DNA from 4 places in the Cronobacter dublinensis subsp. dublinensis LMG 23823 genome. Region 3 is predicted to be linked to each of the others. Evidence: predicted binding sites of a transcription regulator. Region 3 holds the regulator's gene; each other region holds the start of a gene.
The links. Region 3 encodes PurR, which represses purine synthesis genes. Its sites were predicted from a motif close to CANGCAAACGTTTGCNTG; they were not measured.
Positions count from the first base shown of each region.

Region 1: the regulator PurR is predicted to act here: its motif matches at 3,493-3,510, upstream of pyrC (dihydroorotase).
Region 2: the regulator PurR is predicted to act here: its motif matches at 3,291-3,308, upstream of cvpA (colicin V production protein).
Region 4: the regulator PurR is predicted to act here: its motif matches at 1,561-1,578, upstream of purL (phosphoribosylformylglycinamidine synthase).

Region 1 is NZ_CP012266.1:1,706,989-1,712,680, forward strand. Features, by position in the region: gene solA (N-methyl-L-tryptophan oxidase) at 233-1,357, opposite strand; gene bssS (biofilm formation regulator BssS) at 1,474-1,728, opposite strand; gene dinI (DNA damage-inducible protein I) at 2,055-2,300, opposite strand; gene pyrC (dihydroorotase) at 2,384-3,430, opposite strand; gene AFK67_RS07810 (lipoprotein) at 3,559-4,119, opposite strand; gene grxB (glutaredoxin 2) at 4,238-4,885, opposite strand; gene mdtH (multidrug efflux MFS transporter MdtH) at 4,962-5,692, opposite strand, start outside.
Region 2 is NZ_CP012266.1:3,122,456-3,128,147, reverse strand. Features, by position in the region: gene AFK67_RS14355 (DedA family protein) at 1-2, shown strand, start outside; gene accD (acetyl-CoA carboxylase, carboxyltransferase subunit beta) at 153-1,073, shown strand; gene folC (bifunctional tetrahydrofolate synthase/dihydrofolate synthase) at 1,144-2,412, shown strand; gene dedD (cell division protein DedD) at 2,402-3,133, shown strand; gene cvpA (colicin V production protein) at 3,366-3,851, shown strand; gene purF (amidophosphoribosyltransferase) at 3,891-5,408, shown strand; gene AFK67_RS14325 (UbiX family flavin prenyltransferase) at 5,521-5,692, shown strand, end outside.
Region 3 is NZ_CP012266.1:1,998,350-2,004,041, reverse strand. Features, by position in the region: gene AFK67_RS09125 (Grx4 family monothiol glutaredoxin) at 1-36, opposite strand, end outside; gene AFK67_RS09120 (C40 family peptidase) at 382-1,206, shown strand; gene AFK67_RS09115 (MFS transporter) at 1,276-2,442, opposite strand; gene cydH (cytochrome bd-I oxidase subunit CydH) at 2,706-2,795, opposite strand; gene purR (HTH-type transcriptional repressor PurR) at 3,088-4,113, shown strand; gene punR (DNA-binding transcriptional activator PunR) at 4,132-5,046, opposite strand; gene punC (purine nucleoside transporter PunC) at 5,157-5,692, shown strand, end outside.
Region 4 is NZ_CP012266.1:3,330,803-3,336,494, reverse strand. Features, by position in the region: gene mltF (membrane-bound lytic murein transglycosylase MltF) at 1-1,397, opposite strand, end outside; gene purL (phosphoribosylformylglycinamidine synthase) at 1,665-5,555, shown strand.

The DNA.
Region 1 (5,692 bases), 290 kb from region 3:
ATTTGAACAATAAGATATATCGTGTAAAAAACGCTAATTGATTGCTGAAACCGCTATAACGCAGCCGAATAACGTTTTTCCTGTTCGTTATAATGCCCGGTAGCAGCGTAATAAGGATGATTAGCCGCAAAATAGTTTAGCGTTTTATCAGGTTTTGTCAGCGCGAAATCAATAATTTTGACAGTGCGCCAGGGCGGGACGGGCCGGGTGCGTTTCCCGGCCCGCTGCAAAATCATGCAGAAGTGTTAAACCTGGCGAGCGAAAACGGCGTGAGATCGAAATCGAACGGTTTACCGGCGGCGAACTGGGTGGCGATTTCGCCAAGCACCGGGGCGAACTTAAAGCCGTGGCCGCTCAGGCCCGTCACCAGCAGTACGTTGGGCGCGTCCGGCAGGGTGTCGATGATAAAATCCTCATCTGGCGTATTGTCATAGGTGCATGACGCGCCATACAGACAGCCGCCGATGCCCGGCAGGAAGTTGCGCAGAAACGGGAACGCTTCCGCGCCGTCGCTCGCCACCGCGCCAAACGGCACGCGCTCTTCAGGACGTGAAATGACCTGCCCGCCGTTGTGCTTACCGATTTTTAGCTCGTTGTTTTCTGCCGGGAAGCCATAAAACTGGTCGCCGTTCGGCATTTCGCCGGTAAAGGCGGGGAAGCGGTTGTTGGTACTGTAGCGGCCATCGGCCTGATACCAGGCGAAGATTTTCCGCACCGGCGTAACGGGCAGCCCCGGCACCAGGCGCGATACCCAGGTGCCCGCGCTGATAAGCGCTTTACGGGCGTGATAAACGCCGTCAGCGGTCGTGACGCGCACGCCGTCCGCGGTGGTCTCAATGTCGCTGACCGGGCAATTAAAGAGCTGCGCGCAGCCCGCTTCTTCAGCAAGGCGGATATACGTGGCGATCGCTTTTTCGCTGCGCAGTACCCCGGAGTCAGGCTCAAACAGGCCGAGGTAGTTTTCCGGCAGGCGAATTTCGGGCCAGCGCGCCATCACTTCGTCGCCGGTCATCTTTTCCAATGGCAGTTGCCAGCGCGCGGCGCTGTCGGCCACATTCGCCAGAAATTCGGAGTCGGCAGGGCCGAGGTTGATAATGCCGGTACGCTCGAAGATGCGCTCGCCGCCGAGTTCCTGCAATTCATCCCACAGCGCCTGGGCGCGCAGCACCAGCGGCACGTAACGCTCGCCTTCGCCGTAGGCGTGACGGATAAGCCGCGTGTCGCCGTGGTGGCTGCCCTCCTGATGCGGCGGGTGGGCGCTGTCTGTCATTAATACGTTAAGCCCGGCGCGGGTGGCGTAATAACCGGCCGCTGCGCCTGTTGAGCCGCTGCCGATGATAATCAGATCGTATTCCATGAAATTACTCCGCGAAAACCATTGGTTAGCAGAGTAATTAAGAGCAGGACAATTCTCAAGCGGGAAAAAATAAAGGCACCCCGGAGGGTGCCTTTGAGTTTTAAGAAAGCACGGTATCAGTGCTTGCGATAATCGCTTTCCTGGTACTCACCGGATTCAATTTTTGCAATGCCGGCTTCTAAGATGGAAATAAATTGTCTTGCTACATCAGTGGTCAGCCATAATGTCTGGCCAACTTCGGTCGCATCGCGATCCACCTGCGGAGAGGATTGATAGTGCAACCGCAGCATCAGTGCGTCATAGCTATCGACGGTGCTGATGTCCCATCCGACAAGGGGATGCGTCTGTATTACTTCATTTTTTTCCATCATAACCCCCTTTATACGTGTTTATAGACAACGACTCATGAGGTTCAATGCGTGTTTTCTTATCTTCTCTGAAGCAAATAAAGTATATCAATCAATAAGGGAAAATGGGCAGGAAATAAATACCCTGCAACACATTTTTTTCAGAAGTTGAATTAACTGAACAATAAAACGGCAGGTTATTCGCAAATTTTAGTTAAAAATGACGATCAATGAGATAAATGCTGAAAAGGAAAAAAAGCGGCTATTGCAGAAAAAGGCGGGGCAAATATAAAAAAAACCGGGCGGCGAAGCCCGGAAAACTGACACCATAGAGAAGACGGGAATGAGGGTTAATCCGTGGTAAACCAGTCGTCAGCGCTCTCCCAGGTCTCCTGGAGAATTTCGCTGATGCGATCTTTATCTTCTTTCGCGCCACCCAGCACCGACAGCTGATTTGCGGCGGCATAGCGCACGCTCACGTGGTTCGGCATTTCCGGAAAATGGCTTTCAATACGGCGGGATAGCTCGCAGGCCAGCGCGTCAATAGCGCCCGGCGGCAGCGGCGTGGTTTTGGCGATAGTCACTTCGATACGCATAACAACCCCCTGTTAATCATGCTGTATATATATACAGTGTTGCAGCGCGTCATGCAACAGGGGGCCGTGATATTTTTGCTGCCTTAGCCTTTCACCGTCCAGCGAACCGCTTCGCCCGCGAGGAACGGCACCAGCGTATCGCCGGCAATCTCAATCGTTTCCGGCAGGGTGCTTTCTTCGCGGACCAGTTCGACGGTGCCGTCGTTCACCGGCAGGCCGTAGAAGCGCGGGCCATTGAGCGAGGTAAACGCTTCGAAGTGCGCCAGCGCGTTCATCTCTTCAAACACCGTGGCGTAGGCGCCGAGTGCGGAAGGGGCGTTAAAGCAGCCCGCGCAGCCGCAGCTCGCCTCTTTACGATGACGCGCGTGGGGCGCGGAGTCGGTGCCGAGGAACACCCGCTCGCAGCCGCTCGCCACCAGCTCGCGCAGCGCCTGCTGATGCACGTTGCGCTTGAGAATAGGCAGGCAGTAAAGATGCGGACGAATGCCGCCTGCAAGCATATGGTTGCGGTTAAACATCAGGTGCTGCGGGGTGATGGTCGCGCCCAGCAGGTCGTTGCCTTCGCGCACGTAATCGGCGGCGTCTTTAGTGGTGATATGTTCAAACACCACCTTCAGGCCCGTCAGGCGTTGTCTGAGCGGCTCCATCACCGTCTCAATAAAGCGCGCTTCGCGATCGAAGATATCGACCTCGCTGTGGGTGACTTCGCCATGCACCAGCAGCGGCATGCCAAGCTTTTCCATACGCTCAAGCACCATCATGATGTTATCCACACTGGTAACGCCGTGGCTGGAGTTGGTCGTGGCGTTGGCCGGATAGAGCTTGGCGGCGGTGAAGACGCCTTCGTTAAAGCCGCGTTCCAGCTCGTCGGCGTCCAGCGTGTCGGTCAGATAGCAGGTCATCAGCGGTTCGAAGGTATGGTGCGCCGGCACCGCGTCGAGAATGCGCTGGCGGTAGGCGATAGCAGCTTCCACGGTGGTGACCGGCGGCGCCAGGTTTGGCATGACGATAGCGCGCCCGTAAGTTTCGCTGGTATATGGCACGACGGTTTTCAGCATGTCGCCATCACGCAGATGAACATGCCAGTCGTCGGGGCGGCGGATTTTTAAAACCTGGGGTTGTGCAGTCATGGAAGGCTCCGGCTTGGGGAAACAGTCAGTAATGGCTGGTTTTATGCCGGGCACTAAGGATAAGCGTAAACGTTTTCCTTTGCATCCTTTTCATGAAAATTCGGGGGCATCGCGCCCCCGGGCGGGGTTTAATCGGTCAGCGGAATAACGATTTCGCCGGGTTTGACTTCAAGCCCTTTGGCGAATTTTTTCGCCAGCGCCTCGCCGTTGGTGCGATCTTCGCTCAGCACATAGGCCGGGCGCTGCTCAAAATAGCTGCGCAGTGACTTATTCAGATACGGCATCAGCGTATTGAGCACCGGGGCCATTTTGTCAGGCGTTACGCTACTGTCGACCACTTCCATTTCGCGCAGATAAATCGCGCCTTTGTCTTTATCAAACGTCGGCAGCGCCTTGAGCTTGAGCTTCACCAGCGCTTTCTGGTTGCCGAAGAGCGAAGTCATGTCGAGACTCGCGTCGCCGGTCAGCGTGACTTTATTCGGCTCTTCGCGGCCAATCGCGCTGCTGAGGTTGGTCAGAACGATATGCGCGTCCGCGACGCCCGGCAGGCCGATATCTTTCGCGTAGTTATTGCGCTTTTGCAGCGCCTGATTGATGTCCTGTTCGGTGACGGTGTACTGCGTGAGCTGGTTACATCCCACCAGCAAGCCGCTGACGATAAGCGCCGCGGCGACTAACATTTTTTTCATAAGCTTCCCTCATTCTGGTGCTGTCGGGCGATCCTGACACAAAGCAGGATGCCCCGCCAGTGGAAGCGGCAAAAGCGGATTCGGCTTAAAACGCCGGTGGGAGCCACCGGCGTGCGGGTCAGATAGCCATGGAAGAGAGCAGATTAATTTGCGTCTGCTTGGCCATGTTGTCGCGGTAATCGGCGACGCGGGTAGGGTAGTTGACGCCCGCCACCAGCGTCAGGTTACGCAGCAACGGGAAGAGATGAATGTCATCCTCAGAGAGCTCGCCGTTTACGGCGTTTGGCTGGACGATAAGCTTATCGAGCGCGCGCAGGTCGTCGCTGATGTTTTTGATAAGCCCGGCGGAGTGCGCCATATGGTCGTCAAACGACCCGATGGCCGCCTCTTTTTTCTCGGTAAAATAACGGCGCGCCTCTGGCGTGGCGAACTCATCGAACGCGGCTTTGGCGAAGCGCGGCAGCAGCAGGCGGTTAACATAGCCGTTCACGCGGCGCAGCCACTCTTCAATGGCCGGGTTGCGTTTACCGGTCAGTAGCGGTTTGCCGTCGAGGTTATCGACGTAGTGCACGATATCCATGCTTTCCGGCAGGTAACGGCTGTCGTCTTTTTGCAGAATCGGGGCCATTTTCTGGCCAATCATGCGGGTGGGAGTGGCTTCGTCATCGTTTGACATCACGATAAGCTCCACCGGAAGGTTCTTGAGCCCGAAAATCATGCGCGCTTTCACACAGAACGGACAGTGATCGTAAATATATAACTTCACGTTTCTCCTCCTGCTCAGGTTACTGATTTTTCAGTATGGTAAAGAAAACGCAGGGGAGCAAATCGCTCCCCTGGTCTTACCCTTCCTGCTCGACGAGACCCGGTGCGAGCCGTTTATGGCTGAACTGCCACCTGAGCATCAGAAACGTGCCGATGCCGATAACGCCGAGCATCGCCCAGGGCAGCTCCGGCGTGTTGAGCGCGCGACCGGCGTCAAACAGCCAGCCGCCGCCCGCGTAGCCGAGCGCGCCGCCAAAGGCGAGCCCGAGGCGGCTAAAGCCCATATAACTGCCGCGCGCGCGGGCGTCCGCCAGCGACGCGCTCAGGGTCTCGCGCGCCGGTTCGGCGATAATCGAGCCGATATAAAAGAGGCAAATCAAGGAGAAGAGCTGCTGCAGGTTGCTGGCAAGACCGACCGGCACCAGGCTTAAGGTCATCACCAGCAGCCCGGCCATCAGACGCTGCTCCAGACGAAAGCGCTTTTCGCTCCAGCGCGCCAGCGGATAGAGCAGCGTCAGCGACAGCACGGCTTCAATGGCATACATCCATTTCACCGCCGCTGGCTCGCCCGCGATATCGTTAACCATGACCGGCAGCATCAGCATCACCTGCACCGCCAGCATGTAGTAGCCGGTGAGCGTCAGCACGTAGGTGACGAAGCGCTTGTCGCGCAGCACCCGGCCCATACCTTCGCGCAGTGGCGTGCGCACGGTGGAGAGTTTCCAGTCCGGCAGCAGCCAGGCGTTGAAGCCCGCGCAGAGCACAAACAGCAGCGCGCCCACGCCGCACACCAGCCGGAAATCATATT
Region 2 (5,692 bases), 1.1 Mb from region 3:
AAGCCCTCTGGCGGTTCGACCACTTTTTTATCCAAAGTCGCGGGCCGTTATGGTTTAATGAGCACCATTTATGGTCTGTGGAAGGCAATAATGGCATTATGCGCCCCCACAGAAAAACTGGCATCGACCAGGTTCAGGCAGAAAGGTTATCAATGAGCTGGATTGAACGAATTCTCAATAAAAGCAATATTACTCCCACTCGCCGAGCGAACATCCCGGAAGGGGTGTGGACCAAGTGCGACAGCTGCGGACAGGTTCTCTACCGCGCCGAACTGGAGCGTAACCTTGAGGTTTGCCCGAAGTGCGATCACCACATGCGCATGGCCGCGCGCGACCGTCTGCACAGCCTGTTAGACGAAGGTTCGCTGGTGGAACTGGGCAGTGAGCTTGAGCCGAAAGATGTGCTGAAGTTCAAAGATTCCAAAAAATACAAGGACCGTCTGGCGAGCGCCCAGAAGGAAACCGGCGAGAAAGACGCGCTAATCGTGATGAAAGGCACCCTGCACGGGATGCCGGTTGTCGCGGCGGCGTTTGAGTTCGCCTTTATGGGCGGCTCGATGGGTTCTGTCGTCGGCGCACGTTTCGTGCGTGCGGTCGAGCAGGCGCTTGAAGACAACTGCCCGCTCATCTGCTTCTCCGCCTCCGGCGGCGCGCGTATGCAGGAAGCGCTGATGTCGCTGATGCAGATGGCGAAAACCTCTGCGGCGCTGGCCAAAATGCAGGAGCGCGGTCTGCCGTACATCTCCGTGCTGACCGACCCGACTATGGGCGGCGTCTCGGCAAGCTTCGCGATGCTTGGCGATCTTAACATCGCTGAGCCGAAAGCCCTGATAGGCTTCGCCGGTCCGCGTGTTATCGAGCAGACCGTACGTGAAAAACTGCCGGCTGGCTTCCAGCGCAGTGAATTCCTGATCGAAAAAGGCGCTATCGATATGATCGTGCGTCGTCCGGAACTGCGTCTTAAGCTTGCAAGCGTTCTGGCGAAGCTCATGAACCTCCCGGCGCCGAGCCCGGACGCGCCGCGTGAAGCGGTCGTCGTGCCGCCGGTCCCGGAACAGGATCAAGAGGCCTGATAGTCATGAAGGGCAGGGCCACCAGGCGCTGCCCTTCTTGTTTATGAACCGTAACCAGGATACGGGCATCATGGAAAAGCAACAGCTTCCCCAAGCCACGTCGCCTCTGGCCACGTGGCTTTCTTATCTGGAAAACCTGCACGGCAAGACCATCGATATGGGCCTTGTGCGCGTCTCACGCGTGGCGGCGGCGCTGGACGTTGTGAAACCCGCGCCTTTTGTGTTTACCGTCGCAGGCACTAACGGCAAAGGCACCACCTGCCGCACGCTCGAAGCAGTGCTGATGGCCGCGGGCTACCGCGTGGGCGTCTACAGCTCGCCGCATCTGGTGCGCTATACCGAGCGCGTGCGCGTGCAGGGCGAAGAACTGGCTGAAAGCCAGCACACCGCTGCGTTTGCAGAAATAGAAGCCGCGCGCGGCGAGACCTCACTCACTTATTTCGAATACGGCACGCTTTCCGCACTGTGGCTGTTTAAGCAGGCGCAGCTCGATGTCGTTATCCTCGAAGTGGGGCTCGGCGGTCGCCTTGACGCCACCAACCTGGTGGACTGCGATGTGGCGGTCGTCACCAGCATCGCGCTCGATCATACCGACTGGCTGGGGCCGGATCGCGAAAGCATCGGGCGTGAGAAAGCCGGGATTTTCCGCCCTGGCAAACCGGCGGTGGTGGGCGAAACCGATATGCCGCAGACTATCGCGCAGGTGGCGCAGGAGACAGGCGCGCGGCTGCTGCGCGTTAACGCCGCCTGGCGCTATACGGTCACGGGCGATAGCTGGCGCTTTAGCGACGAGCGCGGCGAACTGCTTGATCTTCCGCTGCCGCAGGTGCCGCAGCCGAATGCCGCGACGGCGCTTGCGGCGCTGCGCGCAAGCGGCCTTGCGATAAGCGAGCAGGCGATCCGCGACGGCATTGCGCGCGCCACGCTGCCGGGACGTTTTCAGATAGTGAGCGAGGCCCCGCGGATTATCCTGGATGTGGCGCATAATCCGCACGCGGCGGGTTATCTGGCGCAGCGTCTCGCGCAGTCGCCGTCGGCCGGGCGCGTGCTGGCGGTCATCGGCATGCTGCATGATAAAGATATCGCCGGAACGCTCGCCTGTCTGGAGAGGGTGGTGGATAGCTGGTATTGTGCCCCTCTGGACGGGCCGCGCGGCGCCCGCGCCGAAGCGCTTGCGGAACATCTGCAGGCCAGCGCGGTCTTTGATAGCGTGGCGCAGGCCTGGCATGCGGCGCTGGCCGATGCGCAGCCCGCCGATACGCTACTGGTATGCGGGTCGTTTCATACCGTAGCCGCGGTAATGGAAGAGATGGACGCGGGGAGACGAGGTGGCGAGTAAGTTTCAGAACCGATTAGTTGGCACGATTGTACTGGTGGCGCTGGGGGTTATCGTGCTGCCAGGGCTGCTGGACGGCCAGAAAAAACATTATCAGGATGAGTTCGCCGCGATCCCCCTGGTGCCGAAGCCTGGCGATCGCGATGAGCCGGATATGCTGCCTGCCGCGACGCAGGCGCTGCCGTCTCAGCCGCCGGAAGGCGCGGCGGAAGAGGTAAGGGCCGGTAACGCGGTGACGTCATCGATAGACACCACGCGACTGCCTGCCGACACCGGCGCGGAGCTCGACGATGTGCCGGTGACGCCGGTGAAACCCAAAGCGACGGAGCCTGCCAGAACGCGTCCCGCCGACAAGCCGCAGAGCAAACCGCAGCGTGATAAAACCGACGAACAGCTCGCGATGGTGAGCGAGGCCGAAGCGCCTGCGAAACCAGAGCCCGCCAAAACCACGCCGCCGGAAAAAGCGCAGACGCCGCCTGCGGGTAAAGCGTATGTGGTGCAGCTTGGCGCGCTGAAAAACGCGGATAAAGTGAATGAGATTGTCGGTAAGCTGCGCTCGGCGGGCTACCGTGCCTATACGTCGCCGTCCACGCCAGTACAGGGGAAAATCACCCGTATTCTGGTCGGGCCGGAGGCGTCAAAGGACAAGCTTAAGTCGTCGCTTGGCGAGCTCAACAGCCTGTCAGGGCTTAACGGCGTGATAATGAACTACAGCGTGAATTAAGCGGTCCTGCGCCTGATTTGCAGGCGCGTCGAGAAACCGCATCGCGCCACAGACGGCCCGCAGCCGGTGTCAATTCACCCTTTGCGGGCGTAACGGACGGATGGCGTTGAAGATTTTTTCAACGCCATTTTTTATTAACGCGTGGAAGGGAAATCCCTACGCAAACGTTTTCTTTTTCTGTTAGAATGCGCCCCGAACCGGATGTCAGGGCGTTTTATCGTGGGACACATTCATGGTCTGGATAGATTACGCCATCATTGCAGTAGTGGGTTTCTCGTGCCTGGTCAGCCTGATCCGCGGGTTCGTGAGAGAGGCGCTGTCGCTTGTCACCTGGGGCTGCGCTTTCTTTGTCGCCAGCCATTACTACACTTACCTGGCAGTCTGGTTCACCGGCTTTGAAGATGAACTGGTACGTAATGGGATTGCTATCGCGGTGCTGTTTATCGCGACGCTTATCGTCGGTGCGATAGTCAACTATGTGATTGGCGCGCTGGTGGAGAAAACCGGCCTGTCGGGTACTGACAGGGTGTTGGGGATCTGTTTCGGCGCCTTGCGGGGCGTGCTGATTGTCGCCGCCATTCTGTTCTTTCTTGATACCTTCACGGGCCTGTCCAAAAGCGAGGACTGGCAAAAGTCCCAGCTCATCCCGCAGTTCAGTTTCATCATCAGATGGTTCTTTGACTATCTGCAAAGCTCGTCAAGTTTCCTGCCCCGGTAATCGTGCCGGGGGCGGTCTTTGAATTGAGGAAAAGACAACATGTGCGGTATTGTCGGGATCGCCGGTGTTATGCCGGTCAACCAGTCGATTTATGACGCGTTAACGGTGCTTCAGCACCGCGGGCAGGATGCCGCAGGCATCATCACCATCGATGCGAATAATGGTTTCCGTCTGCGTAAAGCGAACGGCCTGGTGAATGATGTGTTCGAAGCCCGCCACATGCAGCGTCTGCAGGGCAACATGGGTATCGGCCACGTGCGCTACCCGACAGCGGGCAGCTCCAGCGCCTCCGAAGCCCAGCCGTTCTATGTGAACTCGCCCTACGGCATTACCCTTGCCCACAACGGCAACCTCACGAACGCCCATGAACTGCGCAAAATGCTCTTTGAAGAGAAGCGCCGTCATATCAACACCACCTCAGATTCTGAAATCCTGCTCAACGTCTTTGCCAGCGAGCTCGATAACTTCCGTCATTACCCGCTGGAAGCGGACAACATTTTCGCGGCCATCGCGGCGATGAACCGCCTGATCCGTGGCGCTTACGCCTGCGTGGCGATGATTATCGGTCACGGCATGGTGGCGTTCCGCGACCCTAACGGCATCCGCCCGCTGGTGCTCGGCAAACGCGACGCCGGTAACGGGCGCACCGAATATATGGTGGCCTCCGAGAGCGTGGCGCTCGACACGCTGGGCTTTGAATTCCTGCGCGATGTCGCCCCTGGCGAAGCGGTTTACATCAGCGAAAAAGGCCAGCTGTTTACCCGCCAGTGCGCGGATAACCCGGTCAGCAACCCGTGCCTGTTCGAGTATGTCTACTTCGCCCGCCCGGATTCCTTTATCGACAAGATTTCCGTTTACAGCGCCCGCGTTGAGATGGGCAAAAAGCTCGGCGAGAAAATCGCGCGCGAGTGGGAAGATCTGGATATCGACGTGGTTATCCCGATCCCGGAAACCTCCTGCGATATCGCGCTGGAAATCGCGCGTATCCTCAACAAACCCTACCGCCAGGGCTTTGTGAAGAACCGCTATGTCGGGCGCACCTTTATCATGCCGGGCCAGCACCTGCGCCGTAAGTCGGTGCGCCGCAAGCTCAACGCCAACCGCGCCGAGTTCCGCGATAAAAACGTGCTGCTGGTCGATGACTCTATCGTGCGCGGCACCACCTCCGAGCAGATTATCGAAATGGCCCGCGAAGCAGGGGCGAAGAAGGTCTATCTGGCCTCTGCCGCGCCAGAAATTCGCTTCCCGAACGTTTACGGTATCGACATGCCGAGCGCCAACGAGCTTATCGCGCATGGCCGCGAAGTGGACGAAATCCGCCAGATAATCGGTGCCGACGGCCTGATTTTCCAGGATCTCGACGATCTCATCGAAGCGGTACGCGCTGAAAACCCGGACATCCAGCAGTTCGAGTGTTCGGTGTTTAACGGCGTTTACGTCACTAAAGATGTCGACCACCAGTATCTGGAATATCTGGAATCTCTGCGTAACGACGACGCGAAAGCCGTGATGCGCCAGAACGAAGTCGAAAATTTAGAGATGCACAACGAAGGCTAATTCTTTCCGCATGCCATCGCCCCTTCCGCGCAGGGAGGGGCGAAATCCCCGTTTGCATCTCGCCGCGTCTTGCGGCAAAGTCTCGCTCAGTGCCCCTTTTCCAGATAACTTCATGAAAAAAATCATTGTCGGTATTTCCGGCGCCAGCGGCGCGATTTACGGCATTCGGCTGTTGCAGACGCTCCAGGCGGTGCCGGAAGTGGAAACCCATCTCATTATGAGCCAGGCCGCGCGTCAGACGCTGGCGCTGGAAACGGACATGACCGTGCGCGATGTCCAGGCGC
Region 3 (5,692 bases):
GATCTGGCGTTGAATTTTTTCAAGCGTAGTGCTCATTGTCTTACTTCCTCAAGCGTCATTACGGCGTTAGCTTTACATTGTAGCGGCTCCGGAGCGTCTCGAAAATGCATAATCTTGCGCTTAAGCCCGGTGCCGTGCCGTGGTGAAAGAGACGCAAATAATAACACTTTTCTCACAGCTGCCGATATTCTCCTCTGAGGAGGCGCGCTAAAATGCGCGTCGACGCAGCGGTAACTGGCGAAAAATGTTGCGCAGGTTAACGAAACTGCACGTCGAAGATGATTTGCTGCTTAACTTTGGTCATTTTTTTAGATTAGAATCAGCAAGCTCTTAAATTTCATCCGTTGGCATGATTGCCGGCTTTATGCAGGGGAATGCTCAGTGGCGCGCAAAACAAAAATTGCTCTCACGCTCTGTGCTTTATTAATGACTTCATCACTGGCTTTTGCGCCGCTCGCGCAAGCGTCGGAGCAGACGCGCGCCTCAAAGGTGCAAAAAGCGCACGCCAGTACGGTGAAAAAGAAAACCAGCACAAAAACCGTCAGGAAAAGCAACAACGTAACAAAGACAAAAACGAAAACGGCGAAAACCGCCAGCGAGAAGCGAACCACCACCGCAAAACGCACCAGCAAGACCTCATCGACTGCCAGTAAAACCGCTTCCCGCCGCACTTCCGGCACTTCCGTTAAACAGGCCAGCACGCATCTGACTGCGCAAGCCTGTTCAAAAACCCGTAAAAACCGCAAAACCCGATGCGTTAACGGGCCGCTGACTATCGCAGATGCGCATAAAGCACGCGTGAAGAAAGCCCAGAACACCGCCATGAACAAACTGATGAACCAGATTGGCAAGCCGTATCACTGGGGCGGCACCTCGCCGCGCACCGGTTTCGACTGTAGCGGTCTGGTCTGGTATGCCTATAAAGATCTGGTGAAATTCCGCATTCCACGCACCGCGAATGAAATGTATCACCTGCGCGATGCCGCGCCGGTCAACCGTGGCGAGCTGGAAAGCGGCGATCTGGTGTTCTTCCGCACCCAGGGCCGCGGCACGGCCGATCATGTCGGCGTGTATGTTGGCAACGGCAAATTTATCCAGTCACCGCGTAGCGGACAGGAAATTCAGATAACCTCGCTCAGCGAAGATTACTGGCAGCGCCACTATGTTGGCGCGCGCCGGGTGATGACCCCGCGCACGATCCGTTAATCCACGGTCGCTATCAACAAAAACGGAGAAGGTCACCCTTCTCCGTTTTCTTTTTCTGCGTTGCCCGTTTTATTCCGCGCGACAGGCTGTTTGCGTTTCGCGACGCCCGGAGAGCAGCACCAGCAGCAGGCCGAGAGCGGCAATCAGCGCGCCCATCACCGGCACCACGCTGTAGCCGAAGCCCGCATGTATAACCGCGCCGCCCGCCGCCGCGCCAAGCGCGTTGCCAAGATTAAACGCGCCGATATTGACCGACGACGACAGTCCCGGCGCTTCGCTGGCGACACGCATCACGCGCATCTGCAACGGCGGCACCACGGCGAACGTCGCCGCCCCCCACACCACCATGCTGACCGCCGCGCCGATCTCGGTTTTCGCAAGCCATGGAATAGCCGCCATGATGACGATAAGCAGCATCAGAAAGCCCTTCAGCGTGCCGTTCAACGAGCGATCCGCGAGGCGCCCTCCCAGATAGTTGCCAATGGAGAAACCGACGCCAATCAACACCAGCATGGCGGTAACAAACGCCGCGCTGGCGTCAGTGATGTGGTGCAGCACCGGCGCGATATAGGTATAGAGTGTGAACATTGCGCCCGCGCCGAGCACCGTGGTCAGCAGCGCGCTCACCACCTGCGGGCGCATCAGCACCGCCAGCTCGCTTTTGACATCCGGACGCTCGCCGCTGCCGCCTTTCGGCAGGGAGAACCAGAGGCTCGCCATCGCCACCAGACCCAGCCCCGCGGTCGCGAGGAATGACATCCGCCAGCCAATGGTTTCGCCAAGCCAGGTCGCGGCCGGTACGCCGCCGATATTGGCGATGGTCAGCCCCATAAACATGGTCGCGACAGCGCTGGCCTGCTTATGTTTCGGCACCACGCTTGCCGCCACCACGGAACCCAGCCCGAAAAACGCGCCGTGGTTGAGGCTGGTGAGAATGCGCGAGGCCATCAGCGTCATGTAATCCGGCGCCAGCGCCGACAGAACGTTGCCGAGCGTAAAGATTGCCATCAGGAAAATCAGCGCGCTGCGCCGTGCGCGGTGCGACAGCAGCAGCGTCATCAGCGGCGCGCCGATCATGACGCCGACCGCGTAGGCGCTGATAAGCATACCGGCGGCGGGAATTGAGACATTAACGCCATTGGCGATGACGGGCAGCAGGCCCATCGGGGAAAACTCGGTCGTGCCAATGCCAAAGGCACCAATAGCCAGTGCCAGTAACGGAAAATTGACTTTCATTCATTACTCCAGAAATTGTACAACAGCGCCGGTTCCCCGGCGTCACAGCAGGATGCAGAAAGCATGGCATTTTCAGGCCGACAGGATAAGTAACCAAAACAGCAAAATATTATTGCCTGTGTGTTAAAGAACACGCGCAAGTTGTTATTAGCGAATCATAAGGGAATAACAGGAGAAAGAAAGGAAACGACGGGCGAAAGAAGCTAAAGCGCAGGAATAGCAAAAAGAATACGGGAGAACAGGCGCGTTCTCCCGCGACACGCTTAATGCAGAATGGCGGTAAACGCGCCCGCCACAATTAAACCCAGCACAACAACGGTAGTGACCAGCGAAAATTTCAGATCGGAACTCATGGTATTCTCCTTAAAGACCCCATAAAAAACAGGTAGAGCGCATTTTTGCATAAACGCGCCGAAAAATCCTGCGACATTTAGCCAGATATGCGTTTTCCCTCTTCCCCTTTCGATAAAGATAAGCCAAAATTCGTCGCTACTTTATTCGGTACCGGCCATCGACCCCTCCTCACGATAAATGTCGCGTTTCCCGGCATGCCGCACGTCCCCTCGTGGCACACAGGGGTGTGTACAGGCAAACGATTAACCCGTGATTTTACAGGGCTCAGCGAGGGGTCTGGAGTGATGATTAATGGCAACAATTAAAGACGTCGCGAAGCGAGCAAACGTTTCTACAACAACAGTCTCACATGTAATTAACAAAACCCGTTTTGTGGCGGAAGAGACACGCAACGCGGTGTGGGCGGCAATCAAAGAATTACACTATTCGCCGAGCGCCGTGGCGCGCAGCCTGAAGGTGAACCACACCAAATCTATCGGTCTGCTCTCCACCAGCAGCGAAGCGCCCTATTTTGCGGAAATTATCGAAGCCGTTGAAAACAGCTGCTTCGCGAAAGGCTATACGCTGATCCTCGGCAACGCGCATAACAATCTGGAAAAGCAGCGCGCCTATTTGTCGATGATGGCGCAAAAGCGCGTCGACGGTCTGCTGGTGATGTGTTCGGAATACCCGGAGCCGCTGCTCGCCACGCTCGAAGAGTACCGTCATATTCCGATGGTCGTGATGGACTGGGGCGAAGCCAGAGCGGATTTCACCGACTCGGTTATCGATAACGCTTTCCAGGGCGGCTATCTCGCAGGCCGCTATCTTATCGAACGCGGCCATCGCGATATCGGCGTTATTCCCGGCCAGCTTGAGCGCAATACCGGCGTGGGGCGTTTCTCCGGCTTTATGAAAGCGCTGGAAGAAGCGATGATCAAAGTGCCGGAAAACTGGATTGTGCAGGGTGATTTCGAGCCGGAGTCAGGCTATCGCGCGATGCAGCAGATCCTCTCCCAGCCGCAGCGTCCTACCGCTGTGTTCTGCGGCGGCGATATCATGGCGATGGGCGCGATTTGCGCCGCTGACGAGATGGGCCTGCGCGTGCCGCAGGATATTTCCATCATCGGCTACGATAACGTGCGCAACGCCCGCTTTTTCAGCCCGGCGCTGACCACTATCCATCAGCCGAAAGAGACGCTGGGCCAGACCGCGTTCAATATGCTGCTTGATCGCATCATTAATAAACGTGAAGAGTCCCAGACTATCGAGGTGCATCCGCGCTTAATCGAGCGCCGATCGGTGGCGGACGGTCCGTTCCGCGACTATCGCCGGTAATTCCTGCCGGGAGCCCTCTCAGTCTGGCTCCCGCAACCACTCCTTGTTCAGCGTTTCACTGTCCCCCAGATAATCCAGCAGCCAGCGCAGCGCGGGCGAGGCGTCGCTTTGCCGCCACGTCAGGCAGCAGGCGGCGTCCGGGAATGGATTTTCCAGCGTCAGCGCCCGCCACTGGCCGCGGTCCAGCCAGGGTTTGGCGAAATGCGTCGGCACCATGCCGATGCACAGCCCTTCGCTCAGCGCGTCGGCGGCGCAGTGCCAGTCCGGCACCACCACGCGATGCTGATTATCAAGCAGCCAGGTGATCCGTTTAGGCAGCGAGCGCGATGTGTCCTCCAGCACCAGCGACGGGTAATCGCGCAGGCTGTCGTCGCTGAGCGCGCCCGCGTGCTGCGCCAGCGGGTGATGGCTCGCCACCACGCAGCGCCAGCTCAGCATCCCCATATCCCGAAACGCGAAGCGCCCGCCCCCCACCGGCACCGCCTGGGTCGCGCCGATGGCCAGCTCCACGCGCCCGTCCGCCAGCGCGTCCCACACGCCGTTAAACACCTCCTGCGACACCAGCAGTTCGACATCGGAGAAATGGCGGTAGAAGTCGAGCACCAGGCGGCGCGTGCGCTCGGGCCGCACGATATTGTCAACCGCAATGGCGAGCTGTCCGCGCCAGCCATTGGCAATCTGCTGACACTGCTGGCGGGTGATCATCATTTTTTTGATAACAGAACGCCCTTCGCGCAGAAAACAGGCGCCGGCGGGCGTCAGCACGACGTCGCGATGCCGACGCTCGAACAGCGACACCGCCAGCCACTCTTCCAGCTGGCGCACCGTATAACTGACGGCAGAAGGCACGCGATGAAGTTCCGCCGCCGCCGCGCTGAAGCTGCCGTTGCGCGCCACCGCGTCCACCACTTCGAGGGAATATTCAGACCACATTTTTGCCTGCAAAATTTTTGAATGGAGAGGGCAAATATTAACGTTTCACAACGCGGTTTGCACTCCGTACACTCCTGGCTCTTTCGCGTATTACGAAGTGAGCAAACATTATGCGACCTACAAAAGGCTTTCTTTTCTGGCTGGCCGGGCTGAGCGTGCTCGGTTTTCTCGCCACCGATATGTATCTGCCTGCGTTCGCGGCAATCGAAGCGGATCTGCGCACCGCGCCGTCCGCCATTAGCGCCTCCCTGAGCCTGTTCCTCGCGGGTTTCGCGCTGGCGCAGCTGGTCTGGGGCCCGCTCTCCGATCGTTTTGGCCGTCGCCCGGTATTACTGGCGGGCCTCGGGATTTTCGCGCTCGGCTGTCTTGGCACGGTCTGGGTGGAGAGCGCCGGCGCGCTGCTGGCGCTGCGCTTTATTCAGGCGGTCGGCGTCTGTGCGGCGGCGGTCAGCTGGCAGGCGCTGGTGACAGACCGTTACCCGGCGCAGCAGGCGCGGCGCATTTTCGCCACTATTATGCCGCTGGTCGGGCTCTCCCCGGCGCTGGCCCCGCTGCTCGGCAGCTGGATCCTCAATCATTTCGACTGGCAGGCGATTTTCGTGGTGCTGTTCGCCATTACGCTGCTGCTGATGATCCCGGCGCTGCG
Region 4 (5,692 bases), 1.3 Mb from region 3:
GCCGCGGCGGCGGCCTGTTTTTCTTTCTCCAGCAGATACCCCACCAGGCTTATCTGGTATTTACGAATATTCTCCACATAGGCGTAAGCTTCATGGCCGCGCGCGTAGCCGTAGGTCAGCTTGCTGTAATAAGGCCGCTGGCTCAGTAGCGGCAGCCGTTGCTTCACATCTGCCCAACTGTCCGGGTTGCCTTTCTGCTTCGCCGTTAACGCGCGGGCGTCCAGCATATGCGCGTAGCCCATGTTATACGCCGCCAGCGCAAACCAGATCCGCTCCTCTTCCGGCACGCTTTCCGGCACTTTGCCCATCATATCTTTCAGATAGCGCGCGCCGCCGCTGATGCTCTGCTCGGCGTCTAAACGGTCGGTCAGGCCCAGGCTTTGCGCCGTATTGCGGGTCAGCATCATCAGACCGCGCACGCCGGTCGGCGACGTCGCCTGGCTGTCCCAGTGGGATTCCTGATACGAAATCGCCGCCAGCAGCCGCCAGTCAATATCGGTGGCGTACTTCTCAAACAACGGGCGGAGATCCGGCAGCACGTTATCGACGGCGCGCAGGAAACTGCGGGTATCGACGTAATCGAAGTCGTTGCCGTGGCCGAGGTATTTCTCTTCAAGGCGCGCCAGCGTGCCGTCTTCGTTAATCTGGTTAAAGAAGTCGAGCAGGGCGGCGGAGAGCGAGTTATCGCTGCTGCGGCGGCTAAACCAGGTCACCGGCTGTTCGTCGCTCAGATCCAGCGCCACTGCCAGCTGCGGGTGTACGCGCTGGAAGAGGCCGATGGCCACCGAGTCGGCGATGGTGTAATCGAGTTTGCCCTGCGCCACCAGCAGCATCAGATCGTTACTGCTGAGCTTCGGGTCGACGCGCCAGCTTAAATCCGGGTAGCGGGTCTCTTTCAGGTGTTGCAGCTCGCTGAGCGCCACATGGCCCGGCGCGATGGTGAGCTGATCGTCTTTAATGCTGGCGAGGCTTCGCGGGCGCAGGCTGCCGACGCGGTAAACCATCTGCTGCGACACCGAGTAATAAATGGGCCCCGCCTGATAGTGCTGGCTGCGGTCTTCGTTATAGACCAGCCCGGCGGCGAGCAGATCGGCGTCGTTATTGTCGAGGTCGTCAAACAGCTGGTTGATATTCTGGCGTACGGTGACTTCGAGCTTAACGCCCAGATAGTCGGCAAACGCCTGGCTTAGCTCGTAGTCGAGCCCGGAGATAGACTCATTGACGCGGTACATGGTCAGCGGCGTGGCGATAGTGCTGACGCGCAAAACCCCCCGCGCCTGAATTGCGGCGATACGGTTATCGGCTTTACCGGACCAGGGAATGGCCGGCCATAAGGCCACTGCCAGCAGCAGGGTAACGACGCCGATGAGCAGATAATTAAGCTTTAATTTTTTCAATTAGTTAATTCTCTGCGTTGCCTCGTGGCTCAGCGAACAATCGTTAATAAACCGTTTCGTTTGAATGGCATGGAGCGGCATTTTGCGCAACAAAGCGACACTTGGCAACTAATTACAGGAATTGGTCACACCAAACGTTAACGCGACGGCAGGATTTTATTTCTACGCAAACGGTTTCGTCAGCGCGCCGGATTCTCTATAATGACGCCCGTTTTCCCCCTTGCGCCCAATGAGGTGCCCTCCGGCGCTTCGAAGACGAGAGACTTGATGATGGAAATTCTGCGTGGTTCGCCCGCTCTGTCGGCATTTCGTATTAACAAACTGCTGGCTCGTTTTAAAGACGCTCACCTCCCGGTGAAAACCATTTATGCCGAGTATGTTCATTTTGCTGACCTCGCCGCACCGCTGAATGCCGAAGCGCACGCGCGCCTTGAGCGCCTGCTGAAATATGGCCCGAGCCTTGCGGGCCACGCCCCGACTGGCCGCCTGCTGCTGGTCACGCCGCGTCCCGGCACCATCTCTCCCTGGTCCTCTAAAGCGACGGATATCGCCCACAACTGCGGGCTCGGCCAGATCAAACGCCTGGAGCGCGGCGTGGCGTATTACATTGACGCCGACGCGACCGCAGGCAATGACGCCTGGCAGCAGATTGCCGCTGTGCTGCACGACCGCATGATGGAGACCGTCTTCGGCGCGCTGGAAGACGCCGCCCAGCTGTTCTCACACCACGAGCCCGCGCCGGTGCAGAGCGTGGATCTTCTGGGGCAGGGCCGCCAGGCGCTGGCTGAAGCCAACGTGCGTCTGGGGCTGGCGCTCGCGGAAGATGAAATCGACTACCTGCATGACGCCTTCACCCGCCTGGGGCGCAACCCGAACGATATCGAGCTCTATATGTTCGCGCAGGCCAACTCCGAGCACTGCCGCCATAAAATCTTTAACGCCGACTGGGTTATCGACGGCGAAAAACAGCCGAAATCGCTGTTTAAAATGATTAAAAACACCTTCGAGAGGACGCCGAACTTCGTGCTCTCCGCTTATAAAGACAACGCGGCGGTCATGGAAGGCTCATCGGTGGGTCGTTTCTATGCTGACCACGAGGCGGGCCGCTACAGCTTCCATCAGGAGCCGGCGCATATCCTGATGAAAGTGGAAACGCATAACCACCCGACCGCCATTTCACCGTGGCCGGGTGCGGCGACGGGCTCCGGCGGCGAAATCCGCGACGAAGGCGCGACGGGCCGCGGCGCGAAGCCAAAAGCGGGGCTGGTGGGTTTTTCCGTCTCGAACCTGCGTATTCCGGGCTTTGAGCAGCCCTGGGAAGAAGATTTCGGCAAGCCGGATCGCATTGTCACCGCGCTCGACATCATGACCGACGGCCCGCTCGGCGGCGCGGCGTTTAACAACGAATTTGGCCGCCCGGCGCTGAACGGTTACTTCCGTACTTATGAAGAGAAAGTCGCGAGCCACAACGGCGAAGAGCTGCGCGGTTATCACAAGCCGATCATGCTCGCAGGCGGCATCGGCAACATTCGCGCTGACCACGTGCAGAAAGGCGACATTCCGCCAGGCGCGAAGCTCATTGTGCTCGGCGGCCCGGCGATGAATATCGGCCTCGGCGGCGGCGCGGCGTCCTCAATGGCGTCCGGCCAGTCGGATGCCGATCTCGATTTCGCCTCGGTACAGCGCGACAACCCGGAAATGGAGCGCCGCTGTCAGGAAGTGATCGACCGCTGCTGGCAGCTGGGCGACGCCAACCCTATCGTGTTTATTCATGACGTCGGCGCGGGCGGTCTCTCTAACGCCATGCCGGAGCTGGTGAGCGATGGCGGGCGCGGCGGACGCTTCGAGCTGCGCGATATTTTAAGCGACGAGCCGGGCATGAGCCCGCTGGAAGTCTGGTGTAACGAATCCCAGGAGCGCTACGTGCTGGCGGTCGCCCCGGAGCAGCTGGCGCTGTTTGACGAGCTCTGCCGCCGCGAGCGCGCGCCTTACGCCGTTATCGGCGAGGCGACCGAGGAACTGCACCTGACCCTCAACGACCGCCATTTCGACAACCAGCCGGTGGATATGCCGCTCGACGTTCTGCTCGGCAAAACGCCGAAAATGACCCGCGACGTCACCCGCCTGCAGGCCGCCGGTCAGCCGTTCGACCGCACCGGCATTACGCTTGCCGACGCGGTGAAACGCGTGCTGCATCTGCCGACCGTGGCGGAGAAAACCTTCCTTGTCACCATCGGTGACCGCACCGTGACCGGCATGGTGGCGCGCGATCAGATGGTCGGCCCGTGGCAGGTCCCGGTGGCCAACTGCGCGGTCACAACCGCGAGCCTCGACAGCTACTACGGCGAAGCGATGGCGATAGGCGAACGCGCGCCGGTGGCGCTGCTGGACTTCGCCGCCTCTGCCCGTCTGGCGGTGGGCGAAGCGCTGACTAACATCGCCGCGACGCAGATTGGCGATATCAAACGCCTGAAGCTCTCCGCCAACTGGATGGTGGCGGCGGGGCATCCTGGGGAAGACGCCGGTCTCTACGAGGCGGTGAAAGCGGTCGGCGAAGAGCTTTGTCCGCAACTCGGCCTGACCATTCCGGTCGGCAAAGATTCGATGTCGATGAAAACCCGCTGGCAGCAGGATGGCGAGCAGCGCGAGATGACCTCGCCGCTGTCGCTGGTTATCTCTGCGTTCGCCCGCGTGGAAGACGTGCGCCGCACCGTAACGCCGGAACTGACGACCGAAGATAACGCGCTGCTGTTTATCGATCTCGGCAACGGCCATAACGCGCTCGGCGCGACGGCGCTGGCGCAGGTTTATCGCCAGCTTGGCGACAAACCGGCCGACGTGCGCGACGCAGGTCAGCTGAAATGCTTCTACGACGCCATTCAGGCGCTGGTGGCGCAGCGTAAACTGCTGGCCTACCACGACCGCGGCGACGGCGGCCTGCTGGTGACGCTTGCCGAAATGGCGTTCGCGGGCCACTGCGGTATCGAGGCGGATATCGCGGCGCTGGGGGACGATGCGCTGGCCGCGCTCTTTAACGAAGAGCTTGGCGCGGTTATCCAGATTGCCGCCGCCGAGCGCGAGCAGGTCGAGCGCGTGCTTAAAGACCACGGTCTTGGCGAGTGCACGCACTACCTCGGCAAAGCGGTGGCGGGGGATCGTTTCACCCTGACCGCAGGCGATAACGTGGTGTACAGCGAAAGCCGCACTCAGCTTCGCATGTGGTGGGCGGAAACGACCTGGCAGATGCAGCGCCTGCGCGACAACCCGGAGTGCGCCGATCAGGAGCATCAGGCGAAAGCCAATGACAACGATCCGGGCCTGAACGTCAAACTGACCTTCGATCTTAAAGACGATATCGCGGCGCCGTTTATCGCGACCGGCGCGCGCCCGAAAGTGGCCGTGCTGCGCGAGCAGGGCGTGAACTCTCACGTGGAGATGGCGGCGGCATTCCACCGCGCGGGCTTTGACGCCATCGACGTGCATATGAGCGATCTGCTCGCGGGGCGTCGCGGCCTCGGCGATTTCCACACGCTGGTGGCGTGCGGCGGCTTCTCCTACGGCGACGTGCTGGGCGCGGGCGAAGGCTGGGCGAAATCCATCCTGTTCAACGACCGCGTGCGCGACGAGTTCATCGAGTTCTTCCACCGTCCGCAGACCCTGGCGCTCGGCGTCTGTAACGGCTGTCAGATGATGTCCAATCTGCGCGAGCTTATTCCCGGCAGCGAACTGTGGCCGCGCTTTGTGCGTAACCAGTCTGATCGCTTCGAAGCGCGCTTCAGCCTGGTGGAAGTGACCGCCAGCCCGTCGCTGCTGCTTGATGGCATGACCGGCTCCCATATGCCGATCGCAGTTTCCCACGGCGAAGGCCGCGTGGAAGTGCGCGACGCGGCGCATCTGGCGGCGCTTGAGAGCAAAGGCCTGGTGGCGCTGCGCTACATCGATAACTTCGGCGCGGTGACGGAGACCTACCCGGCGAACCCGAACGGCTCGCCGAATGGTATTACCGCCGTGACCACCGAAAGCGGGCGCGTCACGATTATGATGCCGCACCCGGAGCGCGTGTTCCGCACGGTGGCGAACTCCTGGCACCCGGCGAACTGGGGCGAGGACAGCCCGTGGATGCGCATCTTCCGCAACGCGCGTAAGCAGCTCGGTTAACCTCTGTACCCGTTTAACTTCTGTAAAGGCCTCGCAAGAGGCCTTTTTCTTTTGGCGGCCACCCCAATTCTGTTTGATTACGGTCAGTGTCGGTAAATTGCGACAGCGGCCGGATCGGGGTGTCTCTGATTTGCGAC